Herpetosiphon gulosus: one gene and its partner. The protein of the gene in region 1 binds, or shares a complex with, the protein of each later gene. Links are inferred from orthologs where the notes say so. Each region holds a gene or a part of one and is shown on either strand. Other genes may lie near its edges.

What was found.
Region 2: the proteins of ABEB26_RS20860 (region 1) and rpsG are in contact, whole or in part, in a crystal structure (PDB 3GTY), measured with the Thermotoga maritima proteins. The link is inferred for Herpetosiphon gulosus from one-to-one orthologs. Residues at the interface, in WP_004081061.1 of Thermotoga maritima: Glu122, Val124, Val129, Leu130, Tyr133, Glu188, Gly259, Ile262, Tyr263, Glu266, Ser270, Glu273, Gln274, Glu277, Arg308, Gln311, Ile312, Ser315, Tyr316, Glu325, Arg329, Arg336, Leu363, Phe366, Trp367, Arg373, Leu377, Arg381, Leu384, Glu387; in WP_004081843.1 of Thermotoga maritima: Lys34, Lys52, Lys55, Glu59, Arg62, Gln63, Glu66, Asn67, Lys69, Val71, Arg95, Ala109, Lys110, Lys111, Gly112, Arg113, Pro114, Glu117, Glu121, Ile124, Ala125, Tyr127, Asn128, Asn129, Thr130, Gly131, Lys135, Asp139, Arg142, Met143.

What each region holds. Positions count from the first base shown.
Region 1 is NZ_BAABRU010000018.1:36,596-44,582, forward strand. The notes cover bases 4,956-7,802. They hold ABEB26_RS20860 (trigger factor), read right to left. Parts: upstream 7,186-7,802; coding sequence 5,725-7,185; downstream 4,956-5,724. Other genes in these bases: ABEB26_RS20855 (acetyltransferase), read left to right, coding at 4,956-5,467; nifS (cysteine desulfurase NifS), read right to left, coding at 7,425-7,802. Outside these bases: ABEB26_RS20820 (ArsA family ATPase), read right to left, coding at 1-762; ABEB26_RS20825 (YqaA family protein), read right to left, coding at 877-1,320; murein biosynthesis integral membrane protein MurJ, read right to left, coding at 1,317-2,816; ABEB26_RS20835 (pyridoxamine 5'-phosphate oxidase family protein), read left to right, coding at 2,856-3,353; ABEB26_RS20840 (pyridoxamine 5'-phosphate oxidase family protein), read left to right, coding at 3,350-3,757; ABEB26_RS20845 (SRPBCC family protein), read left to right, coding at 3,767-4,207; ABEB26_RS20850 (sugar transferase), read left to right, coding at 4,218-4,835; more of ABEB26_RS20855, read left to right, coding at 4,835-4,955; more of nifS, read right to left, coding at 7,803-7,987. UniProt on the Bacillus subtilis protein: Involved in protein export. Acts as a chaperone by maintaining the newly synthesized protein in an open conformation. Functions as a peptidyl-prolyl cis-trans isomerase.
Region 2 is NZ_BAABRU010000011.1:103,311-119,799, reverse strand. What follows is about bases 6,100-8,812. They hold rpsG (30S ribosomal protein S7), read left to right. Parts: upstream 6,100-7,075; coding sequence 7,076-7,549; downstream 7,550-8,812. Other genes in these bases: fusA (elongation factor G), read left to right, coding at 7,717-8,812; rpsL (30S ribosomal protein S12), read left to right, coding at 6,624-7,064; ABEB26_RS15975 (glycosyltransferase family 2 protein), read left to right, coding at 6,100-6,237. In the rest of the region: ABEB26_RS16000 (CHASE3 domain-containing protein), read right to left, coding at 109-2,292; ABEB26_RS15995 (hypothetical protein), read right to left, coding at 2,327-2,458; ABEB26_RS15990 (hypothetical protein), read left to right, coding at 2,534-2,836; ABEB26_RS15985 (inositol-3-phosphate synthase), read left to right, coding at 2,985-4,058; ABEB26_RS15980 (lysophospholipid acyltransferase family protein), read left to right, coding at 4,244-5,110; more of ABEB26_RS15975, read left to right, coding at 5,188-6,099; more of fusA, read left to right, coding at 8,813-9,822; ABEB26_RS15955 (STAS domain-containing protein), read left to right, coding at 9,948-10,916; ABEB26_RS15945 (hypothetical protein), read left to right, coding at 11,529-13,196; ABEB26_RS15940 (hypothetical protein), read right to left, coding at 13,251-13,505; ABEB26_RS15935 (helix-turn-helix domain-containing protein), read left to right, coding at 13,582-14,001; ABEB26_RS15930 (heavy metal translocating P-type ATPase), read right to left, coding at 14,018-16,117; ABEB26_RS15925 (ArsR/SmtB family transcription factor), read right to left, coding at 16,114-16,458.

The DNA of each region.
Region 1 (7,987 bases):
TTGTTCGATAAAGCTATGGCCGCGCACATCGCTAGGCATCACCCGATTGAGCACCACGCCATCGACCGGATAGCCATATAAGGCCAAGTAGGTTGCGGCGCGTTGAGCCTCTTTGATCACCATACGCTCGGGGTTGACCACCAAACGATAGGAACTGATTTTGGGGTCGGCCAAGGTTGCCCGCAGGGCTTCAACCTGCTCAACAAAGCGCGGCAAGGTATCGAACATATCTGAGGCTGGCACCAACGCCCGAATCAAGGGCTTGGCCACTTTCATGGTGCTGGTTTCCCATTGCATCACCCGCGAAGCATACCAAGTGAAGGTTTCGGGCATGGTTAGCAAGCGCACGGTTTCGCCAGTTGGCGCGGCATCAACAATCACCGCATCGTAGTTGCCTTCTTTAGCTTGCTTGCGAATATGCAACAAACTGACAACTTCTTCCATGCCTGGAATTACTGCTAGTTCTTCGGCTGCAACTTCGTTAACGCCTTTGCGCTTGAGCAAATTGGAGACAAAGCCTTGCAACTCGCCCCAGTGTTGGCGCACTTCCTCCAACACATTGATTTCTTGGGCCCAAAGGTTTTCGCTCAGTTGGGTTGGGCTAGGGCCAACTTGGCAATCAAGCGCATCGGCCAAGGAGTGGGCCACATCGGTGCTAACCACCAAGGTTCGATAGCCCATACGTGCTGCTCGCACGGCGGTTGCCGCAGCGGTTGTGGTTTTGCCAACGCCACCCTTGCCAAGATATAAAATCAAACGCATTGTATCTTCCTTTCGCTGCATTGCGAGAATACATGAATCGCTCGCTGCACTGCTGCTTTGGACGTTATGGTCAACTGGGTAGTTGCAGCCTAACCGTATTATCGCATATCGTTGTTACGTAAACAGGGGTATTTGGGTTTTGGCAAGCGCTGCTGCGCCGATTGCCGCATAGCGCAAAGCCTTGCCCAGCGTAATCCAAGCCAAACTTGGCAGCCATGGTTTGCCTAAGGCTCCAGCCACCCCAACCAACACATCGCCAATTACAGGCAACCAGGCTAAAATTAAGGCTGGCGTACCCCAACGCCCCAGCCAACGCTCAGCCCGTTGCATGCGCTCAGCCATGGTGTTATTGCGCTGATCGATTGCATTGCGTGCTCGTTGCCCAAGCCAAAAGGTCGTAGCAGAGCCAAGCACATTGCCCAACGTCGCAATTAACAATGGCAACCACAACGATTCAGCGTGGACTACCATTGCCGCTAAGGCCAACTCTGAACCAAGTGGCAAGACTGTGGCCGCCAAAAAACTCACGCTGAATAAACTTAGGTAAAGCCAAATCATCGTATTCTTCCTTGTCGCCAATGTTGCCAGAGCAAGCCGATTTCGGCATTGCGCCCTAAGACCAAGCTTACCACAAAGCCAATTAAGCCCAAGGTCGAGGCACTGGTTAAACTCAGCAATAAACTGCTGGGGCTGGATGGTTGCCAACTCTGGATTACCCACCACGCCAAACCACCCGCCACACTGCTTGCTCCCAGTACCTGCCCCATAAAACGCCAATCGAGCTTAATTGGTTGCTGAACGGTTTTTTGGGCCAGCCATGCCAAGGCCAAGGTTTCGGCCCATAACGAAACGGTGGTTGCCCAACCAAGCCCAGCTAAGCCCCAACGTCGCCACCACAAGGCCAAGCCGATTTGCAATAACGCTCCGAGCACTCGCATCACACTGGGCCAACGGGTATCGCCCATGGCATAACTAAATCGAATCAACAAGGTACTTAATGCCAAAGCGGGCAAGCCTGGCAAGGCCGCCCATAAGGCAGTGCTGGTCAACTGCACCGATTGTTGATCAAACGCGCCACGTTGCAGCAACAAGGCGACAATCTGTTGGCACAGCACCATTCCTAATACCATCAGTGGCAAGGTTAGCAGTAACGACCAACGCCAACAACGGGCTAGCCATTGTTGCAAGGCCTGATAATTGCGTTGTAACACCAAGCTTGTCAGCACTGGAAACAAGACGCGACCTAGTACCTGCGGCAACAAAATAATTGGCACTTCAACAATTCGGCGGGCATAGGTTTGGGCTGCTACCGCGCCAGCGCCCACGGTTGAGGCAATTGCATTCTCAATCACGCTAATTAAATGCACCGATACTAGCGATGTTAATAACAATGGATAGGCATGCTGCAAAACTGTGGTTAATCGTGCTCCGCGCCAGCGCCAACTTGGCAACCACGGCACATCGGCTTGTAACAACGGCATTAAGCGCAAAACCGCCCCGACCACCAAGCCCCAAGCCAAACCATACACGCTGCCAGTTGCAATTAAGGCAATCACGGGAGCCAATTTCAACATCAAATCGGCCAAAGCTGGGCGGGTAAATTGCTCGAATGCTTGATACCACGCACCTAACACCGCAGTAAAACACATCACCGGAAAGGCCAATAAGCCAATTCGAATAATCGTGGCAGTCATCAACAGCGTTGGTTGATCGAAGCCTGGGCCAAATAAGTGGGCCAATTGCGCGGCATACAGCCAGCCCAAGCCTGTGAGTGGCACTGCCGCCAAGCTTACCAAGCCCAAGCTCGCGCGAAGTGTACGTGGGCTATTGGTTTGATCGTGCAAAATCATGGGAACGAGGGTTGGTCCGGCAATATCGCCCAATAAGAATCCCATCAATAAAACCACCGCTGCTCCGGCCAAATAGGCATCAGCAGTCGTGCTTGTGCCAAAAAAATGAGCTAAAGCTACTTTTTCGGCAAACCCTAGCACTTTATAAGCGGCGGTTGCGGCAATCAAAATCAGCGATGTGCGAAATAGGGTTTTTGGCTGCATAGATACTCATTTAATTAAATTGCTCGTATAATTGACATTATGCAACAGCAAACTGAACAATTAAGCGATGGGCAGCGGTTAAATGCGGCGCAAATTTGGGCATTTTTAGCCAAAGCCTCGGTTGGCCGCTTGGCAACCCACGATCACGCTCGTAATCAGAGCAATCTTATACCACTGTTTTTTGTCTGCGAAGCGCCACATATTTATTTTGCCACCCAACCAGGCCACAAGCTGAATTTGTTGCGGCGCTATCCCCAAGGTGTGGGCTTGCAAGCCGATGCCTTTGAGCCAGAATCCTCAACCAGTGTCTTTGTTTGGGGGCGTTATCGCGATGTGCCGCTGGGCACGGAGTATGCCCATGCCACGCGGTTGCTGGCCTTCAAATATGGCACTGGCTTTTGGCAACAAATTCTTGATCAAGCCACTAAGGCCTTGAAGGCGGGGCCACGTGCGTTAATCACGACAATTAGCCAGGCCACCACTGGTTGCATTCAAATCGAGCGGATCGGCGGGCGACGCTGGGAGCATGGCTTATGATGCGTATTTTAGCGCCAGCCGAAGCCTTGACCTTGCTCGATCAACTATCGGTAATACGCATTGCAGGTTTTGATCAAGCACGATCTGCCAGTTATGCCGTGCCCTTGGCTTTTGTGCGGCGTGATCAAAGCCTGCTGATTGCTATTCGCGCTACGGGCCGCTTGGCCCAGCTATTGCAACAGCAACCTCAAGGCTGGTGCATCGAAGCCGATCAGATTAACCCTGATTGGACGTTTCGCTCAGTTGTTGCTCAAGCCACAGCTCAGCTTTTGGCCGATCCACAGATTACGCTGGTGATGCTGGCTGAGCGCTATGGCCGCAATTGGCCGCAATGGCGACCGAATGCCCCAATTCAAGCCTTTTCATTGGAACTAGCGGCGATCCAAGGCCGCCACAAATCCTAAGGAGCGCCGATGATCACCGTTACCCGCGAACGCCAACTCCGCCGTCCAATCAGCGAACTCTGGCAACTCTTAGCCAATCCGCATAATTTGCCCCGAATTTTGCCGCGCATCGCCCGTGTCGAAGTTAGCGAGCTAGCCAACGATCGCCAGCCGGTAACTGCCTATTTCGATTTTGGCATCCCGCTTGGTACGCAGGCCGCCCAAGGCACTTTTAGCCTGATCGAGCAGCAATCGATTCGCTTTGATGCCGAGCAACCCTTGCCGATTATGGCCCACTGGCAACTCCAAGCGCATGCCAATAACACCAAAGTACATGCCAGCCTCAGCTTCGATCTCAAACCAATTTTGGGGCCAGTCGCCAAAGTTGTACCAATGAGCCTCGTCAAAAGCGAAGTTTCGCGTGAACTTGAGCAAGCTCTTGCCCGTATCGAACGCCTGCGACTGAGCTAGAGGATGAATCATGCCACCAAAGCCGCTTGCGCCAAGTAAACGCTGGTTTGATCTGATCGTCGCTGGCTTGGGCTTGCTACTGCTTAGCCCATTGCTGCTGCTGATTTCCTTGGCGATCAAATTAACCTCGCGTGGCCCAATTTTCTACATTCGCCCCCGAGTTGGCCGCGATGGTCATGAATTTCCCTTCTATAAATTTCGCACGATGGTGGTGAATGCTGAAGGCCAAGGCTTGGGCATTGAGGTTGCCCACAACGATCAACGCATTACCCGAGTTGGCCAATGGCTACGGCGTTGGAGTTTCGATGAATTGCCGCAATTATTGAATGTTGTGCGGGGTGAGATGAGCTTAATCGGTCCGCGCCCAAGCTTGCCCGACCAAGTAGCGCGTTATACTCCCGACCAGCGCCAACGTTTGGCGGTACGCCCAGGAATTACTGGCTGGGCTCAGGTTAATGGCCGCAACGACATCGATTGGGCTGCTCGGATTCAGCTTGATTGTTGGTATATTGAGCATTGGAGTTGGCGGCTTGATGGCTTGATTTTGTGGCGGACAATTGGAGCAATTTTGCGGCCAGTTGGCATTTATGGGCGCGATGGGGTGGCCAAAGATTTGCGGAGTAAATAATGCGACCGGTGATTATTGTTGGCACTGGCGGCCATGCGCGTGAGGTGGCCGAAATTGTGCAAGCCCAACATCTGGCGGGCAAAGGCGGTCCGTTGCGTGGTATGCTCAGCGACGATGCTGCTCAGCATGGCACAAGCATTTTGGGTATTCGGGTTTTGGGGCCAATCGATTGGCTAAGCACCCGTTTGGCCCAAGTTCATGTGGTAATTGCGATTGGTGATAATGCCACTCGCCAACGCATCGCCCAACAATTTGGCGCAGATTTACGATCGACCAGTGCAATCTCACCACAGGCGCTGGTTTCGCCGCATGCCACGATTGGTGCAGGCGCAATGATTTTTCCAAATGCAGTGGTTGGGCCGCTTGCCACCATTGGCGAACATAGCATCGTGAATGTTGGGGCGAGCGTTAGCCACGATAGCATAGTGGCGGCATTTTGCAATCTCAACCCTGGCTCGCGAGTTGCTGGCACATGCAAAATTGGCGAAGGCGTTTCGCTCGGGATGGGTACACAGGTCATTCAAGGCCGCAGCATCGGGGCATGGACGGTGGTTGGGGCTGGTGCAGTGGTTATTCGCGATTTGCCCGGCCAAGCCAAGGCAGTTGGTGTTCCCACGCGTTTGTTGGTTTGATCCACGAAGGGCACGAAGAGCTGAAACCGCGAAGAACACGAAGATCGCGAAGGAGCTGTGGCTATAGACGCTAGGCTATCGGAACGACTGTAGGTATTTCCAACGCATCGCCGATAGTTGAGAGCCTTCAGCCAATAGCCACGCTTCGCTCTGTGCCTCTGCGTTAAATTTAGGCTTCATCCCTCATCCTTCATCCTTAAATTAAAAACCCCCTCGCCCAATTGCTTGGCCAAGGGGGCTTGATGCGGTTTTTTTAATTAGGCCGCAGCGTTGCCAGTTGCCAATTCGACCAAGCGATCTTGCAATTTCTTGTCGAGCAATGAGCCAGCAACTTGAGGCCGCAATTCTTTTTCGAGGCGGCGGCGAGCTGGGCCACGTTGTGCATCAGGGAAGTCGTTCAAGATGCGTTCGATTTCAGCATTGATTTCGCTTTCGTCAACGCTCAAGCCTTCGGCTTCAACGATTTTGCGCACAACCAACGATGATTTCAAGCTTTCTTCGCCACGGGGCAACAATTCTTGAACTGCTTCGTCGTGGGTTTTGCCAACGATTTGCAGATATTGCTCCATGTTGATGCCATAGCGAGCCAACGATTCAACTTGCTCGTGGAGCAATTCGTGGGCGCGTTCGGCAATCAAGGCATCGGGCACATCGAAGCTGGTTGCGGCAACAACTTCTTCGAGGTATTGGTTCAGAACGTTACGGCGATGGTGATCGCCTGAATTCTTGACCAAACGCTCCATCAGATCAGCCTTGTAGGCATCCAAATCGCCTTCAAATTCTTCCAAGCCTGGGAGTTCTTCCCATGCTGGCAATTGGCGATTTTGAATTTCGCTGACGGTTACTTTGAAAACAACATCTTTATCGGCAACCCGCGCATCTGGATGATCGGCTGGCAGGTGAGCGCTGATTTCGCGGGTTTCACCAGCTTTGATGCCTTTCAAGCCTGCATACAGTTCAGGCACGATGCGGCGTTCTTCCATGATTAAGGTCGTTGGCTCGCCTTCATCGTCGTCATCATCATCATCGTCATCATCATCATCGTCATCATCGTCGTCATCGTCGTCATCGTCGTCATCGTCGTCATCGTCGTCATCATCGTCGTCATCTTCTTCGTCGTCATCATCGTCGTCATCTTCTTCGTCGTCATCATCATCTTCTTCGTCATCTTCTTCGTCGAGTTTGTGCAAAGGCACGCCATCGACTAAGGTTTGGACGGTAGCGGTGAGTTGATCGCCTTCAGCGGCTTCTGGTTCGCCTTCGGGAGCGCTCAAAACGACGTGTTTTTCACGAGCTTGATCCAACGCGACTTCTAAGGTTGCATCGGTAACTGGTTCTTCGGTGAGATCAACCGTGATCGCCTTGTAATCGGGCAAAATCACTTCAGGCTCAACTGGAACCAAAATGCGGAAGCGAAATGGCTCTGGCTCTAATTTTTCCAATGAGGCTTGAGCAACTGGCTTGATATTTTCTTGTTCGAGGGCAGCGCGGAAGGCCACGTTGATAATTTCGTCGGTCGCTTCTTCTAAAATTGCGGCCTTGCCATAGTAGTTTTCAACGATAAAGCGAGGAGCCTTACCTTTGCGGAAGCCTGGAATGGCAACCTTGCTAGCAATCCGTTGGGCGGCCTTGTTCAATTCTTTTTCTATCGTTGCTGCGTCTGGCTCGATCTCAAGCGCAACAATGCGCTTTGGTAATTGTTCAGTTGTGACTTTCACACGATCTCCAAAGTATATGTTATTTAAGCGATCTTTAACTATCGCCAACGAAGGCAGTCTAGCGTGACATTATACCAGAACATCGCTCAGGCGGGGCTAGCGAATCTGACGGTCATGCCCTCACCCCCTAGCCCCCTCTCCCGCCCAGCGAGGCGAGGGGGAAACCCTCGATCATGAAGCATGAACGCCCCTCGCCCACCGCAGTGGGAGAGGGGCGGGGGCTAGGGCTTACACTTAATTTAATAAACAGTTTGTTCGGCCAAGAAATGGCGATACATTGGCGAAACTGCCCGCAAGCGCTCGACGATGGGCGGCAATAATTCTAAGACGCGCTCGATTTGCTCGACGGTGTTCTCGCGGCCAAGGGTCATTCGCAGGCTGCCATGGGCGCGTTCGGCGCTCAAGCCCAAGGCCATCAGCACATGCGATGGGTCAAGCGAGCCACTAGTGCAGGCCGAACCACTCGAGGCATAAATGCCCTGTTGATCAAGCAACAGCAACATGCTTTCGCCCTCAATAAAATCAAACGACATGTTGACATTATTGGGCAAACGCTGCGTGCGATGACCATTTAAATAGACATGGGGAATCGCTGCTTCAATCCCACTAATCAGCCGATCGCGCAAGCTGGTCAATTGATTGCTGCTCTGCGGCAATTCATCGACGGCAAGTTGCAAGGCTTTAGCTAGCCCAACAATCCCAGGCACATTTTCGGTGCCGGCGCGTAAACGCCGTTCCTGCGAGCCACCATTAATCAACGGTAGCAAGGGCACGCCGCGCCGCATATATAACGCCCCCACAC
Region 2 (16,489 bases), on another replicon or contig:
TATCCGGTTTGTGGAACTAAATGTACCATGCAATGCAGACATTGTAGAGGGACAATTGGTGATTGTCCCCTATGACATATTGTTTATATTCGTTAATATATGTGGGTTTTATTGAGGATTTGCAGCGTACAGCGGTAAATACACCGTAAAAAGACTGCCTTGGCCAACTTGGCTACTGACTTCGATGCTGCCACCATGCAGATCGACAATTTCTTTGACCACAAATAGGCCAATGCCCAGCCCCGCCACATGGCTACGGGCGGCGTTGCTAGCACGATAAAAACGGGTAAAGAGGTTGGGGATCGATTCTGGGGGAATGCCAATGCCATGATCGCGAATCTGGACGATCGCTTGTTGGGCATTACGATCAGCACTCACCAGCACTTCGGTTTGTTCGGGGCTATATTTCATGGCGTTGTTGATCAGATTAACAAATACTTGCTCTAAGCGAATCGGGTCACCCGCCACGTGGATGGGCTGGCTGCTCGTGCAGTGGTAACTAATCTGGTGATGATCGATCGTGATGGCCAAATCGTTGACTAAATGTTGCAAAAGCTGGGCCAAATCGATTTGATCACGCTGAATATCGAGCTGGCCTGTTTCGATGCGTGAAACATCAAGCAAGGCGGTAACCATTTTATTCATACGGCTGGCTTGAGCTTCAATCGCTTGGAGCGAACGCTGGAGGCGTTCATCGGCCAAATTCAGCCGCTCTAGGCGACGTAAACTTAATTGCGATTGACCAAGCAAGGTGGTTAATGGGTTTTTCAACTCGTGGGAGGCAATCGATAAAAAGACATCACGCAAACGCACAGCATGTTGCGCTTGCCGATAAAGATAGGCCTGCTCAATCGCCAAGACCATCCGCTGACTTAGCTCCTCGGCCAATTCAACATCAAGCTGGTCAAAGGCATGCTGATCGTGCAAAAAGACCATGGCCCCGCTCAGTTGATGTTGATCGAGAAACGGGATGACAATTGCCGATTGATACGGTTCAGGCAGGGCTTGATCAATAAGTTGGGCTTGACCGTTGGCCAGCGCGGCGGCAAAAGCTGGGTGTTGTTGCCAGTTGAGCAATGGTTCATGGGTACTGCTATAGCTGCTCAGTGGCTCTTCATCGGCATTAAGCAGTAAATACAAGCCGCAGGCAGCGCTAAAGCTGGGAGTTGGCACAGCAGTGCTCGTTTCAAGCACTTGAGCTAAATCAATCGTTGTTGCCAGTTGATTATGTAATGTTCGCAGCAAGCGTTGACCAAACTCATCGCGATAGCGCTCGCTTACATCGCGAAAGACCATCACCGCCCCAATCACCTGTTGTTCACGGTCGTAAATTGGCGCGGCACTATCTTCGATTGCCACATAGCCATTGCCTTGGCGCATCACTACTGAATTGCTCAACGTGACGATTTGATGCTGTGCTAGAGCGATATTGACCGGATGGGATAGCTCTTGCTTGGTTATTGGATCAAAAATTGCTGCCACTGTATGAATTGATTGACCAAGCGCCTGTTGCTCAGGCCAGCCCGTAATCGTGGTGGCAATATGGTTCATAAAGCTAATTTTGCCATCGATATCAGTTGTCAGCACAGCATCGCCGATACTAGCGAGGGTAACCGCAAACCATTCACGCTGGTTGCGCAACTCGTTAGCTGCCTGTTCACGGTGGCGCACATCGCGCTCGGTTAAGGCCATCGTGCCAATCACGAAGCCCGTCGCAACCAAGGTGGCAAAAGCCAAGGCAAGGCCCGCTCGCTGCACATTGAGTTTGGTTTGAGCCGCCCGTTCGAGCGCCCGCCGATTTTCGCGATCAAGCAACTGCTCAATAATTTGACGAATACGATCCATGTGCTGTTTGCCTTGATTTTCCAACACAATCGCTTGGGCGGATTCAAAGCCTTGGTTCCGCCGCAAATCGATCGTCGTGATCAGCTCTTGTTGTTGCTCAGCGATCAAGGTTTTTAGCTCAGGCAGGCGTTCGATAAACAGCGGGCGTTCGCTGCTATAGGCCTCAATTTCAGCAAGGAGGCTGGGGAGTTCGGTTTGGGCGGTTTGGTAGGGAGCTAAATATTGCTCGCTGCCAGTGATAATAAACCCACGTTGGCCAGTTTCAGCGTCTTTCAACAACGATAATAGCCGATCCAAACGATTGGTCATGGTTTCTGATTCGATGACACTGGCATTATTGGCTTGAATCGTTTGGAGATATTGCCACGAGAGGAGGCCATTGACGATAATTACAAGTGCTGCTAGCATAAACCAACGATTTAATTTATGCGCAATTAATGATTTCATCGTAGCCCATCGCAACACAATCTAACCCCAAAGTTCAATATTCCAGCAGTTCTACCGAATCATTGCCTAGCAAGCTTTGATGGTTGTCGTGAGCATCATGACAGCCAATGGCAATCAAATTGAGTGTTCGGTGTACGCGAATTGTAGCATATTCATACCACATCATTGCCACTCATTCCCAACATCCACTCATTACCGATCTGCGTAGCTTTGCTATGGCAATCACAGGAAGGAGCATTGAATGTTCAATGCCCACGAACGAACCCTTTTAGAGCAACAAGCAGTATGGATTTTTTGTCAACATGTAGACCACCTATGGCATGGGTTTATCACCCCTCAAAGCTATGGCGTGCTTGATGGCGATGCGCTGCAACCACCACAATTTCCGGCAATTCGCCGTAGCTCGCTGACAATCGAAGCCCATCCCTTGGATAGTCAGTCGTTCTTTGTTGTCTGTCAACGCCGCGATGGCATTGATGGCGATTGGCATCGATTACAACGCTTGTTTAACTACCAAATTTTGGCCAATTTGGTGCTAAGTTAAGCAACAAAACGCCAAAACAAGCCTTTAGATGCGCACAGCTTGATCAAGGTGTGCAATTTGCTATGTTTCCTTGCCAATGGATTTTAACTGGAGTACAATTTTTCCTTGGATAGAGCTTTCGTTCAGCCTTTTAAGGAGTTGAGTCGTTTTGAGTAAGAAAATTCGCGTAGCCATTATCGGCGTGGGCAACTGTGCCTCGTCGCTCGTCCAAGGGATTGAGTTTTACAAAAATGCCAACGAGGACGATCACGTACCAGGCTTGATGCACGTCAACCTTGGCGGTTATCACGTTCGCGATATCGAATTTACCGCTGGCTTCGATATTAATATTACCAAGGTAGGCAAGGATTTATCTGAGGCGATTTTTGCTGAACCCAACAACACTTATAAATTTTCCGAAGTTCCACATTTGAATGTGCCTGTCTATCGCGGCATGACTCACGATGGTTTGGGCAAATATCTTTCACAAGTGATCGAAAAAGCACCTGGCTCAACCGCTGATATTGTGAAAATTCTGCGTGACACCAAAACCGATGTCGTGATTAGCTACCTGCCAGTTGGCTCAGAAATGGCGACCAAATGGTATGTTGAGCAAATTCTCGAAGCTGGTTGTGCTTTTATCAACTGTGTACCAGTCTTTATTGCTAGCCAAGAATACTGGCGCAAACGCTTCGAAGAAAAGAACTTGCCAATTATCGGCGACGATATTAAATCGCAAGTTGGGGCAACCATCGTGCACCGCGTGCTAACCAATTTGTTCGAACAACGTGGCGTGCGCTTGGATCGTACCTATCAATTGAATTTCGGCGGTAACACCGATTTCTACAACATGCTTGAACGCGAACGCTTGGAATCGAAAAAGATCTCTAAGACCAACGCTGTTACCAGCCAATTGCCCTATGCCTTGCCCGCCGATAGCGTGCACGTTGGCCCAAGCGATTATGTGCCTTGGTTGACCGACCGCAAGTGGTGTTACATCCGTATGGAAGGTACAACCTTTGGCAATGTGCCATTGAACGCCGAAGTTAAGCTCGAAGTGTGGGATTCGCCCAACTCGGCTGGCGTGGTGATCGATGCAATTCGCTGTGCCAAATTAGCGCTTGATCGTGGTGTTGGTGGCGCATTGTACGCACCTTCATCATACTTTATGAAAACTCCACCCGAACAATACACCGATGACGAAGCCCATCGCCGCACCGAAAGCTTTATCGCTGGCGAATAGGAGTTTGTAGAACAAAGAGCATAGAACATAGAACAAATTGAGGATTTAGGGGTCAGGGGTTAGAGATCAGTACGTTTTTAGCCACAGATTGACACAGATGAACAAAATCTTTGGTAGCTCTGTACCTGACCCCTAGACCCTGACCGCTAGACCCTACTATGCTATGCTCTATGTTCTCACTAATTATGAACACACTACCACTCTTTCGTTTGGCGATGCGTTGGCTGCCGCGCCTCCCCAATTGGCTGGTCGATGCAGCCTGCGATCTTTTAGGGGTCGGCTTGCTGGCTATCCCACGCTTGCGCCATAACACCCGTTCGAACCTCAATCGCGTCGCCCCAAAAACTCAAGGCCTAGCTCGTTGGCATTTGCAATCACGCGTGTTAGCAAACTCCTTGCGCCATTATGCTGATCTGGTTCGGCTTCCAGCTTGGAGTTCTGAGCAATTACGTCAGCGTTTCGAGCATTCAGGATTAGAACACTTACGGCAGTTGGCGGAAACTGGCGGTCTGGTGATCGTCGCGCATACTGGCTCGTTTAGCACCGGCCTTTCAGTTTTAGCAGCCCATGGCTTGCCAGTTGTACTGGTAGTTGAGGCGATCGAGCCACCTGAACATTTGGAATTCGTCAAGGAATTACGCGCCGCCCATGGTGGCGAATTGATTGTGTTAGGGCCAAATGCTGGGCGTGAAGTGCTCAAGGCTTTACGTGCCAAAAAGTTGGTGGTGCTAGCAGGCGATCGCGATTTGGCGGCTCAATCAATTAAGTTACCCTTTTTTGGTGAGCTAGCTGATGTACCAATTGGCCCAGCTCGCTTGGCCTTACGTGGTTGGCCAGTAGTAGTGGGTACTTGTGGCTGGTTTGATGATCATCGTTCATTCTTTCGGGCCGAGCCAATCCAACATTTTCATGTTTTAGCCCATGAAACGCCAGACCAAGCAGCCGAACGGGTTGCCAGCGAGATGTTAGGTTACCTCGAGCAGCGGATCGCCAGTAGGCCTGCAAGTTGGGTTGTATTGCAATCAGTTTGGGACAATCGCACCAACGATTAAAATTCGTGCTACTATTGGGCCAATTGATCCAAATTTGCCGATTTGCTGAACAACTACCAAAAAGGAAGGCCAAGCACATGGCCACGCTGCCAATGAGTGAAACCTATATTCAACCAAGCGAGCCAACTCGTAGCCATCCATGGCGGGTGATTATTCAGATTCCCTGTTTGAATGAAGAAGCAACCCTGCCCGATGTGTTGAATGATATTCCCTTGGATTTACCCAATGTGCATTTTGAAACCCTAGTAATCGACGATGGCTCAACCGATCGCACGGTTGAGGTCGCGCGTGAGCTAGGAGTTAACTATATTGTGCGCCATCGTGGGCGCAAAGGCTTGCCAGCCGCCTTTCAATCGGGCATGGATGCAGCGTTAAAGCTCGGTGCTGATATCATTGTTAACACCGATGGCGATCATCAATACCCAGGCTCAGCGATTCCCGAGCTGATCAAGCCGATTTTAGAGGGTAAGGCCGATATTGTGATTGGCGACCGCCAAACCCAAAATGTTGAGCATTTTTCAACTCAAAAGAAGCTCTTGCAGCGAGTTGGCAGTTGGGTTGTGCGGGTTGCCTCCGATACTGATGTGCCCGACGCGCCCAGCGGTTTTCGCGCCTACTCCAAAGAAGCTGGCTTACGTTTGTATGTCACCAGCGAATTTTCCTACACGATTGAAAATTTAATTCAGGCTGGCAAGCGCCGTTTGAATGTTGATCATGTGGCGATCACCACCAAGCCAACCCGACCCTCTCGCTTGCATCGCGGCAATTTCAACTTCGTCAAACGCCAAGGCGCGACAATTATTCGCACCTACGCTCAATATGAACCACTCAAAACCTTCACCTACTTTGCGCTGCCATTTTTGCTAATTGGCGGCGGCCTGCTGCTACGCTTTATGATCTACTACCTGCTCGATCCCAATCAGACCTATACCCGCTATTTGCAATCGGTGTTTATTGGCGGGGTGTTTATGATTGTCGGGATTTTGACCTTCTTCATTGGCATTTTGGCCGACCTCAGCGGCAACAATCGCCGGATCAACGAAGAAATTCTGTATCGTTTGCGCAACCTTGAAGTTGAGGTCGCCCGCCGCTTGCCGAGCAACGATGGCGAAGAAATCCACGAGTAGCCAATCAAATCAGAAGGCAAAAGGCAAAAGGCAACCTCTAACGCAGAGGATTGTATGACTATCGGGGATTGTTTCGGATCTTTCGATCCATAGCCTATAGCCCGCTTCGTGTAACTTCGTGTCCTTCGTGGATCAAAACAGTTTGACAGTAGCCTAGGCTGGTGCTATACTGAGCGGTCGATGCCCCGTGGTGGGCATGCTTTTTTTGCTGCAATTTTTCGCTGGTGAACATCAGCCAACTGACTGATGGCTAACCAATAGATTATGACTGTTCGCGGCATTGGGGGCGGCAATGCCATAGCCCGTTAGGCTAGAACACGCTCACGGTATAGTAGACGTGAGAACCGTCCAGAACCCGGTATTTCCAAAATCTTTGGAGGAATTGAATGCCAACGATCAACCAGTTGATCCGCAAGCCCCGTAAACCTGTGGTCAAAAAGACCAAGGCACCTGCGCTGCGTTTCATCTACAACTCGCTGAAGGGCAAGCTTACCCGCGGTAACGGTGCACCCCAAAAGCGTGGTGTTTGTACCCAAGTTAAGACCATGACCCCCAAGAAGCCAAACTCGGCCTTGCGTAAAGTGGCTCGGGTGCGCTTGTCGAATCAAATGGAAGTGACCGCCTATATTCCAGGCGAAGGTCACAACTTGCAAGAACACTCAGTGGTCTTGATTCGCGGTGGTCGGGTAAAAGACTTGCCAGGCGTGCGCTACCACATTGTGCGCGGTACCTTGGACTCACAAGGTGTCAACAACCGCAAGCAAGGTCGCTCGAAGTACGGCACCAAGAAGAACGCCCAAGTTGCAACGGGCAAGAAGAAAAAATAAGGTAGGGTAACATGCCACGACGACGAAAAATTACCAAGCGGATTGTGCCTGGTGATCCAATTCACAACAGCGTACACGTGCAAATGTTGATCAATAAGGTCATGATGCACGGTAAAAAAAGTGTCGCAGAAAACATCGTATACCGCGCTTTAGATGTTGCCTCACAACGCTTGAACCGCGAAGCGGTTGAGCTGTTTGAACAAGTGCTGCGCAACTCCAGCCCTACCATCGAAGTTCGCCCAAAGCGCGTCGGTGGTTCAACCTATCAAGTGCCTGTTGAAGTTAAAAGCGACCGCCGGATTGCCTTGGCCATTCGTTGGTTGTTGACCGCCGCTCGCGGTCGCAGCGGCAAACCAATGCACGAACGCTTGGCGCTCGAATTGGTCGATGCTTTCAACAACACTGGTGCAACCGTCAAGCGTCGTGAAGAAGTTCACCGTATGGCTGAAGCCAACCGCGCCTTCTCACATTACGCTCGCTTCTAAAGTTTATGGCCACCCCTCACGACCAGCGTCGTGAAACAATTGGGTCGGTGACCAGAGCGGCTAGACGCGAGTTTAGCCGCTTTTTGCCTGCATACTTATGGTACAATACAACGTCACCGCCGTGCAGGCTGTCACCAGCTAATACTAACCATGTAACGGAGTAAGGAATGCCTCGCTCGACACCACTCGACAGAGTACGCAATATTGGGATTATTGCCCACATTGACGCAGGGAAAACTACCACCACCGAACGGATTTTGTTCTATACTGGTCGTAACTATAAGATCGGTGAAGTCCACGAAGGCGCTGCCACCATGGACTGGATGGAACAAGAACGCGAACGTGGGATCACGATTACCGCTGCTGCTACCACCGCTCACTGGGAATATGCTGAGCAACGCTATCAAATCAATATTATTGATACCCCTGGCCACGTGGACTTTACGGCTGAAGTAGAACGCTCATTGCGCGTGCTCGACGGTGGCGTAGTGGTGTTCGATGCAGTGGCCGGTGTGGAGCCACAATCAGAAACGGTGTGGCGACAAGCTGATAAATATAACGTGCCGCGGATTTGTTTCGTCAACAAGATGGACCGCATGGGCGCGAACTTCGATCGCACCGTTCAGATGATTGTTGATCGCCTTGGCGCAAAGCCTGTGCCGATCCAATTGCCAATCGGGGCCGAAGATCGCTTCCAAGGGATCATCGACTTGATGGAAAACAAGGCCATCTTCTACATGGACGATGTTGGTAAAGTCCAAGAAGAGCGCGAAATTCCTGCTGAATTGGCTGAAAAAGCTAAAGCAGCCCGCGAATATATGCTCGAAGCCATCGCCGAAACCGATGATGAGTTGATGATGCTTTATCTCGAAGGCGAAGAATTGCAAGTGCCTGAATTGCGCCGCGCTCTGCGTGCCGCCACGATTGGCAACAAATTGGTGCCAGTCTTGTGTGGTTCAGCCTTGAAAAACAAGGGCGTGCAACGCATGCTCGACGCTGTGGTCTTGCTCTTGCCTTCACCATTGGAAATTCCAGTGACCAAGGCTGTGCGCCCAGGCGTTGATTCAGAAGCCGAAGATGCTGAGTTCATCGAGCGCCCAGCCGATGAAAATGCACCATTCACTGGTTTGGTCTTCAAAATTATGGCTGACCCATTCGTGGGTAAGTTGGCCTACTTCCGGGTTTACTCAGGCAAGCTCGAAACTGGCTCATACGTTTTGAACACCACCAAGAACAAGCGCGAACGGGTTGGTCGCTTGCTGCAAATGCACGCCAACCACCGCGAAGAAATCAAGGAAGTCTATGCAGGCGATATCGCGGCTGTGGTGGGTCCAAAAGACACCTTCACTGGCGATACCATCTGTTCACCAGATGATCCGGTGGTTTTGGAAAGCATCAAGTTCCCAGAACCAGTGATTTCGGTGGCGATCGAGCCAAAAACCAAGGCTGACCAAGACAAGATGTCGATTGCGCTCTCACGCTTGGCCGAAGAAGACCCAACCTTCCGTTTGAACACCGATGTCGAAACTGGCCAAACGATCATCCGTGGGATGGGCGAATTGCACTTGGAAGTTATCGTCGATCGGATGATGCGCGAATTCAAGGTTGAAGCCAATGTTGGTAAGCCGCAAGTGGCCTACCGCGAAAGTATCACCCGCAGCGTCGATATCGATAGCAAATTCGTGCGCCAATCGGGCGGTAAAGGTCAATACGGCCACGTCAAAGTCAAGTTCGAGCCATCAGGCGAAGGCGAAGGCTATATCTTCGTCAATGGGATCGTTGGTGGGGTTGTGCCTCGCGAATACGTCCCAGCAGTCGAAGCTGGTATCCGCGAAGCCATGGAAACTGGCGTTATCGCTGGTTACCCTGTGGTTGACGTGAAAGCAACCTTGTTTGACGGCTCATACCACGACGTTGACTCGTCGGAAATGGCCTTCAAGATCGCTGCTTCAATGGCCTTGAAGGACGGCGTTCGCAAGGGCGGCCCCCAAATCTTGGAACCAATCATGAAAATTGAAGTGATTGTGCCCGAAGATTACATGGGTAGCGTAATCGGCGACGTAAACAGCCGCCGTGGTCGCATCGAAGGTATGGAAGCTCGCGGTAATGCCCAAGTCGTGCGTGGCTTTGTGCCATTGGCCAACATGTTTGGCTATGTCAACGATTTGCGCTCACAAACCCAAGGCCGCGCTACCTACTCGATGGAATTCCATCACTACGAGCCAATTCCACGCAACTTGCAAGAAGAATTGGTCGAAAAAGCTCGTAGCTAAACCCTGCTACAAAGTGCAACAGATGGGTCGATTGGCTATACCAATCGGCCCATTTTCTTTTAACTTTTTTGTGCGTATAATAAACAGCACAAATGTAATCCTGAAGCAATTCGGAGCCAACCCTCATGCTACGAATCACCCAGCGCCAAGCAACACTCGCGCTTTTAGTGCTCTTAAATATCATGACCGCTGCAATCGATGCGGTGATCATCATTCGTAACGGTTGGCAAAATCCGCTGCTGATGGGGGTTATTTTGCTGATTCTGTGTGGTATCAGCGTGGCCTATTGGCGCGGCATCGAGTGGAGTCGTTGGTTAATCGTCGGGTTTGTGACGCTGATTTGTGCTGGCTTTGTCGATAAAACCCAGCCTGTTAATTTGGTTACGCTGATTCCCCCAGTCATGGCGTTGATCATGGGTTCTTCAACCGCCGTGATCATTAGTGCTGTGGTTGGTTATGGTGGCATCTTAGTTCGCGCCAATTTTACTGGTTCGTATGCCGCCGTCGATAACTTAGTGGCCTATGCTTTGTTGATTGCCGCGATTCTGCTGATTCGCACGATTAGCGAAACCAATCTGCTTACCCTCCAAGATACAATCAGTAAATCCGATGGCGAACAACGCCGCATCAAAGCCCAATCAACGCTCATGCGCAACCAAGCCGATGCCTTGCTCAAACAAAATCAGGAGCAACAACGCTTATTGGCCTTGGTCGAAACCCTCGAAACTCCCGCCGTGACCATTGCTGCCAATGTGCTGTTGGCTCCCTTGGTCGGGGCACTCGATCCCAAACGAGTTGAGCAAATTCAAAAACGCTTGCTAGCCAACATTCATCGCCAACGCACCCGCCTGTTGATTTTAGATTTAGCCGGAGTTCGCGAACTATCTAATGAGGCCGCCGAAAAGGTGATCGTGATGATGCAAGCGATTCGCTTGCTTGGTTGTGAAGTGACGGTCACCAGCGCTTCGGCTGAAATCGCCATGCAATTCGGTGATCTTGGGGTCGATCGCGAACTCTTCCAAACCGCTCAAACCCCGCAAATTGCCCTTGAACAGAGCATCTATAGCTTGAGCAAGCCTCAATTTGACAAGTAACTGAGAGTGTGCTAATATACATAGGTCAACGCGGGGTGGAGCAGTGGTAGCTCGTCGGGCTCAACTGTGAAACTCAAGAGTTTCCAAGCAAGGGCTGTACAAAAGGAAACTTTTGTATGATAACCTGTCAAACTCGGGGAACCCTTTCAAATGGCAATCCCGACCCAAGCCTTAGTTTCTAAGGAAGGGCGAGAGACTTGACGGCAGGCATCCTAACAGATAATGCTGAGGATGAAGATAAAGTCCAGACCACAAACTAACAATGTTAGGCAGTGAAAACTGTAGCTGGTAAGCATAACCCGAAGGTCAGAGGTTCGAATCCTCTCCCCGCAACCACAACTAAAGATTTGAGCGGCTTGCTAACAAGCCGCTCATTCTGTGCCGATGTAGCTCAGGGGTTAGAGCGAACGACTCATAATCGTTAGGTCACTGGTTCAATTCCAGTCATCGGCACCATTTTTTTATTTTAGCCCCAATTTCCCTCGCAATACCCAATCCGCATCAGCTCTTTCTCAGATACTCACAAGTCCTGTTTCAGCCAGTCAGCATCCAAAATCAGCTTCCTTTCGGCTACACTCATCTTCAGTAGTGTTGATGTAGAAAGGAATCACGATGCAATGGTTATGGCGCTTAGGTTTGATTTTAAGCCTTGGATTTTTTAGTAACCCTGTAGCTGCGACCCAAAGCCAAACGCTCAGCCGTGAGATTGAGAGCGAGCATACGATTACGCAGCTTAAACTTGATGGCAATTGGCTGGCGTGGCGCACATGGCGCACCGATTTCGTCAATTACACAAGCGAATTATTGGTAACCAATCTTACAACCGGAACGAGTATTAGCCTTGGCAGTATTCAAAGTCAAACCTACGATTTTTTTATTGAGAATGGGCGGGTAATCTGGCGCGATAATCAACATGTCTATCATTATGATCTTGCGACACAAACCAATACAATCTTGCAAGTGCCACATCAGCAAAAACATATGCGTTGGACGGTTGCTGGCGATTGGCTAATTTGGCTAGAACTTGAAGGTTCACCACCGCAACTCACCAACCAAATCTGGAAATGGCATCTGGCTGGCAATCAGGCTCCAGTCTTGGTTGGCAGCGAGGTAGCTACAATTTACGCCACTGATTCGCTGCAATCTGATGGCGAAATCATCAGTTGGGCGTATGGCACACAGACCGCTGGCAAATATAGTATCTGCTCAGAGATCCATTATCTTGCGTTTGATGGCTCACAAGCACCGCAAAAACTAGTCGAATCTGCTTGTAATGTAGAAATTAAACAAAATCTATTGCTGAATAAAAGCTTTTATTATTGCAAAAACCAACATTTATATGCCCGAACATTAGCAAATACTGAAACCTTGATCCATGAAAATAATTGTCGTTTTGATACTATCTCTGGTTTTACTGGAAGCCAAAATTTCTTGGTAGCCGTCAATTATGGTGAAAATAGTAATTCCAATATTAGTTTAGTCGGGGTTGATATTCGCCAGAAAAGCATGTTTAACATTGATCATTTTGGCTATAGCGATAACAATCGTCCAACGATTGATATAAATAATTCGGTTGTCGCGTGGAGTGATCATCGCGGAGCCAAACCTGTGATTCATGTGCGGACCATCGCTGAGATCGTACCAACTGCGCCACGCCAAGCTAACGATCCATTGCTAGCAAATCGCCGCTATTACCCTGAAAGCCAGCACTCGCTTGGTGGATTGTTTGAGCAATATTGGCAAAAAAATGGTGGCTTGGCGGTGTTTGGTTATCCCCAAAGCGAAGAATTTAGCCAAATCAATGCTGATACTGGCAAAACCTACACGGTGCAATTGCTCGAACGTCAGCGCTACGAACATCACCCTGAGCTAGCGGGCACGCCCTATGAGGTTTCGTTAGGTCGCTTAGGAGCCGAGCGTTTGACTACCCTCAAGCGCAATTGGCAAAACGAGGGCGATACGCCGGCTGGAGCTCAGCAGTTGCCTGGCCAATGCCAACATTTTGCTACCACCGATCGCAAGGTTTGTGGAGCATTTTTAAGCTATTGGCAAAGCCATGGCTTAGATTTGGGTGAGCCTGGCATTAGTTACGCTGAATCATTAGCCTTGTTTGGCTTGCCGCTCACTGCTCCACATCTGGAAACCAATCCTGATGGTGATCAGGTATTGACTCAATGGTTTGAGCGAGCACGCTTTGAATGGCATCCCAATAATCCTGCCGAATTCAAAGTTCAACTTGGGCGCTTGGCCGCCGAGCAAATTCCTAGTTTGGGTTGGTAAGACTAAATTGATCAGCCGTCGCCCTTGCCAGATTCAAGGACGACGGCTTTTTACTTATTTGCTGGTCACACCACCACAATTGGGATCGCCACAAGCACACTGGTTGGCCGGCTGCTTGCGTCGCAAGAACAACAACGGAATTGCACATGGAATCAGACAGGCCACGATCATCACGATTGGCGCTGCACCTGCCAACCACACACCTAAAGCACTCCGCTCGAAAAAGAGCACGCCTGCCATCAGGGCTGCAATCAGCAACAAGCCGATTTTGCTCCGCAACAAGCCAAAACAATCCTGTAAAAGTTTCATCGAAAACTCCTTTAAACCCTGATGGTTGTAGGCTATCATGTGAAGTGCACTTTAAGTCAAGCAGGAGTTTTAGCCAATGCAAGGATTATCAATCGGCGAAGTTGCCCAACAAACAGGCCTCCAACCATCAGCAATCCGCTATTACGAGCAGATGGGCTTAATTCCTAAGCCACAACGCCATAACACCCGCCGCCGTTACGATCCCAAGGTGTTGCAATGGATCACTTTGATCAATTTGGCGCGTAAAGCTGGTTTTTCGATCGCTGAGGTTCAAACATTAATTCATGGTTTTAGCGAGGATACACCGCCATCAGCCCGTTGGCGTAGCATGGCCACAACAAAATTAACCCAAGTTGCCCAACAAATTCATGATTTACAGCAGATGCAGGTAGTGCTCAATCATGGCTTGCAATGCCAATGTTTGCGCCTAGAAGATTGTCGAATTAGCAATCAGCAGGGGTGCCACGAGCAGTGTGAAGAAGCAGATCAAACCTAATCTGCTCCAAATTAGTTTATTGAGTAAGTGATGATGGTTCAGGTTTGTAACGCAATAATCGAGCAGAATTGACCATAATACCTAAATCGGGCAGTGATTGAGCTGCTGCTGCTAAAACTGGCGGTAAGATACCCAACGCAGCCAAACTTAGGCCAATCATGTTATAAGCAACCGTAAAGCCAAGATTGCCTTTGACGATCCGCATTGTACCTAAAGCCAAAGCCAAGGCCTGCGGAACTAAGCTCCAATCGTCGCGCAATAAGGCGATATGCGCAGCATCAAGCGCAACCGCCGTGCCAGCCACACCCATAGCAATCCCAACATGAGCTTGAGCTAAGGCTGGAGCATCATTCACGCCATCGCCAATCATCACAACATGCTGGCCTTGAGCTTGGTAGTGCCGCACAATTGCTAATTTATCGGCGGGCAATAATTCAGCTTGATAGCCAATACCCAACTGCTCGGCAATATTGGCCGCTATCGCTTGATTATCACCAGTCAAGATTTCAATCGTGTCGATGCCCAAACGGCGCAATTGAGCAATCGCCGGAGCAACATCAACTCGCAAGCGATCAGCACAGGCAATTAATCCCAACACTTTCTGTTCGCGCAAAACCCAAATCACGGTTTGACCTTGCTGTTCTAAAGCATTGGCCTGAGCTTGCAAAGGATGCTCGCCCAGCAGCCGTTGATGCCCAACAACCACAGTTTGACCCTCGATCACTGCTTGCACGCCTGATCCAGCCATCGCCTTGAATTGGCTTACTTGACCAAGGTCGATTGATTGATCCCGAGCAGCCTGCACTATCGCCTTAGCCAAGGCATGTTCTGAATCTTGCTCGGCTGCTGCGGCCCAACCCAACACCTCGGCCTCATTCGCAGCAGCATGCACGACAACTTGAGTTACCACAGGCTGGCCATGGGTCAAGGTGCCAGTTTTATCAATTAGCACCACACTGGTTTTGGCAAGGGCTTCAAGATATTTGCCACCTTTGATCAAAATGCCCTGTTTGGCTGCCGCGCCAATTGTTGCCAGCATGGCGATTGGCGTAGCCAGCGCAAATGAGCATGAACACGCTACCAACAGCACCGCCGCCGTTGCCAAGGGATCACGCTGAAGCACAAAGGTCAACACGGCAAGTGCGGCCACAACTGGCAGATAATAACCTGAAAAGGCATCACCAATCCGTTGAATTTCGGCTTTTTGCGATTCAGCCTCTTCAACCAATTTGATCACATTGCCAAAAGTGCTATCTCGGCCAACCGCCGTTGCGCGAATCCGTAAACTCCCTGCAGTTGCCAAGGTTGCTGCAAAAACATGGGTTCCCTCAATTGCGTCAATCGGCATCGATTCACCAGTAATCGTTGCTTGATTGATGCTGGCAGCACCTCGCAGCACCACACCATCAACTGGAATTTGGTCGCCAGGCCGCACCACGACGACATCGCCAACTTGGACGACCTCAATTGGTAGCTGAATTTCGGCTCCATCACGTTCAACCTGAGCGAGAGTTGGGGCGAGAACAGTTAATTCTTTGACTGCACGGCGAGCTTGGCTCGCCGTAAATTGTTCAACATATTCGCCGATCCGCATAAATAGCACGACTAACAAGGCAGTTGGCCATTGACCAATCGCTAGCGCGGCAATCACCCCAATGCTCATCAAGCTGTGTGAAAGCACAGTTTTGCGCCAAGCTGCCTGCAACACGCGCCAGAAAATCCGATAGCCTGCCACAAGTACTAAAGCCACGCCAATCGGCCAAGGAATCCAGTCGATTAGTAAATCAAGCCAACCAAGCTGCTCACCAAGCACGCTGAAACCCAACACCACAAGCACAATCGCCCCAAAGAGCAGCAGCAAGCTAGCATTTGCAGGCGTTGATTTAGGCGTAGCCGCCTGAAGTTGCGGCACCTGATAGCCCGCTTGTTCAATCGTTTGAACCAAGGCATTTGGCTCAAGCAGCTGATCATCGAAGGTAATCAGGGCTTTTTCCGCAGAAAACAAAACTTGGGCTTGCACCACTCCGCTTAGCTCGCCCAACGCGGTTTGAATATGCAGCGCACAACTTGAACAATCCATGCCGCGAATCGGTAAGCTGATTGTTTGCTGGCTCATTGGTTTGCCTCGCTAGGGTAACGGGTGCAAGCATACACGCCGTGCGCAACATCGGCCAATAAGCTAGCCGCCAAGCCAATCAACTCGCCCACCCGTGGATCGCTCAGCCGATAGTAAACAAACCGCCCTTGTTGCTGGCGGGCAACCAAGCCACAATCGTGCAAACAACTCAGATGATTGGAAACATTTGATTGGCTTAGCTGGGTTGCTGCCACAATTGCCGAAACCGTCAGTGGCTCAGCCCAAAGCGCCTCAAGCACCCGCAAACGTGAAGCATCGGCCAAACCACGAAAAAGCTTGGCTTTCAATTCGATCAAATCAGCTTGGATTACGGTGTCCATATGTACCTCAACATATCATTACATACTGATG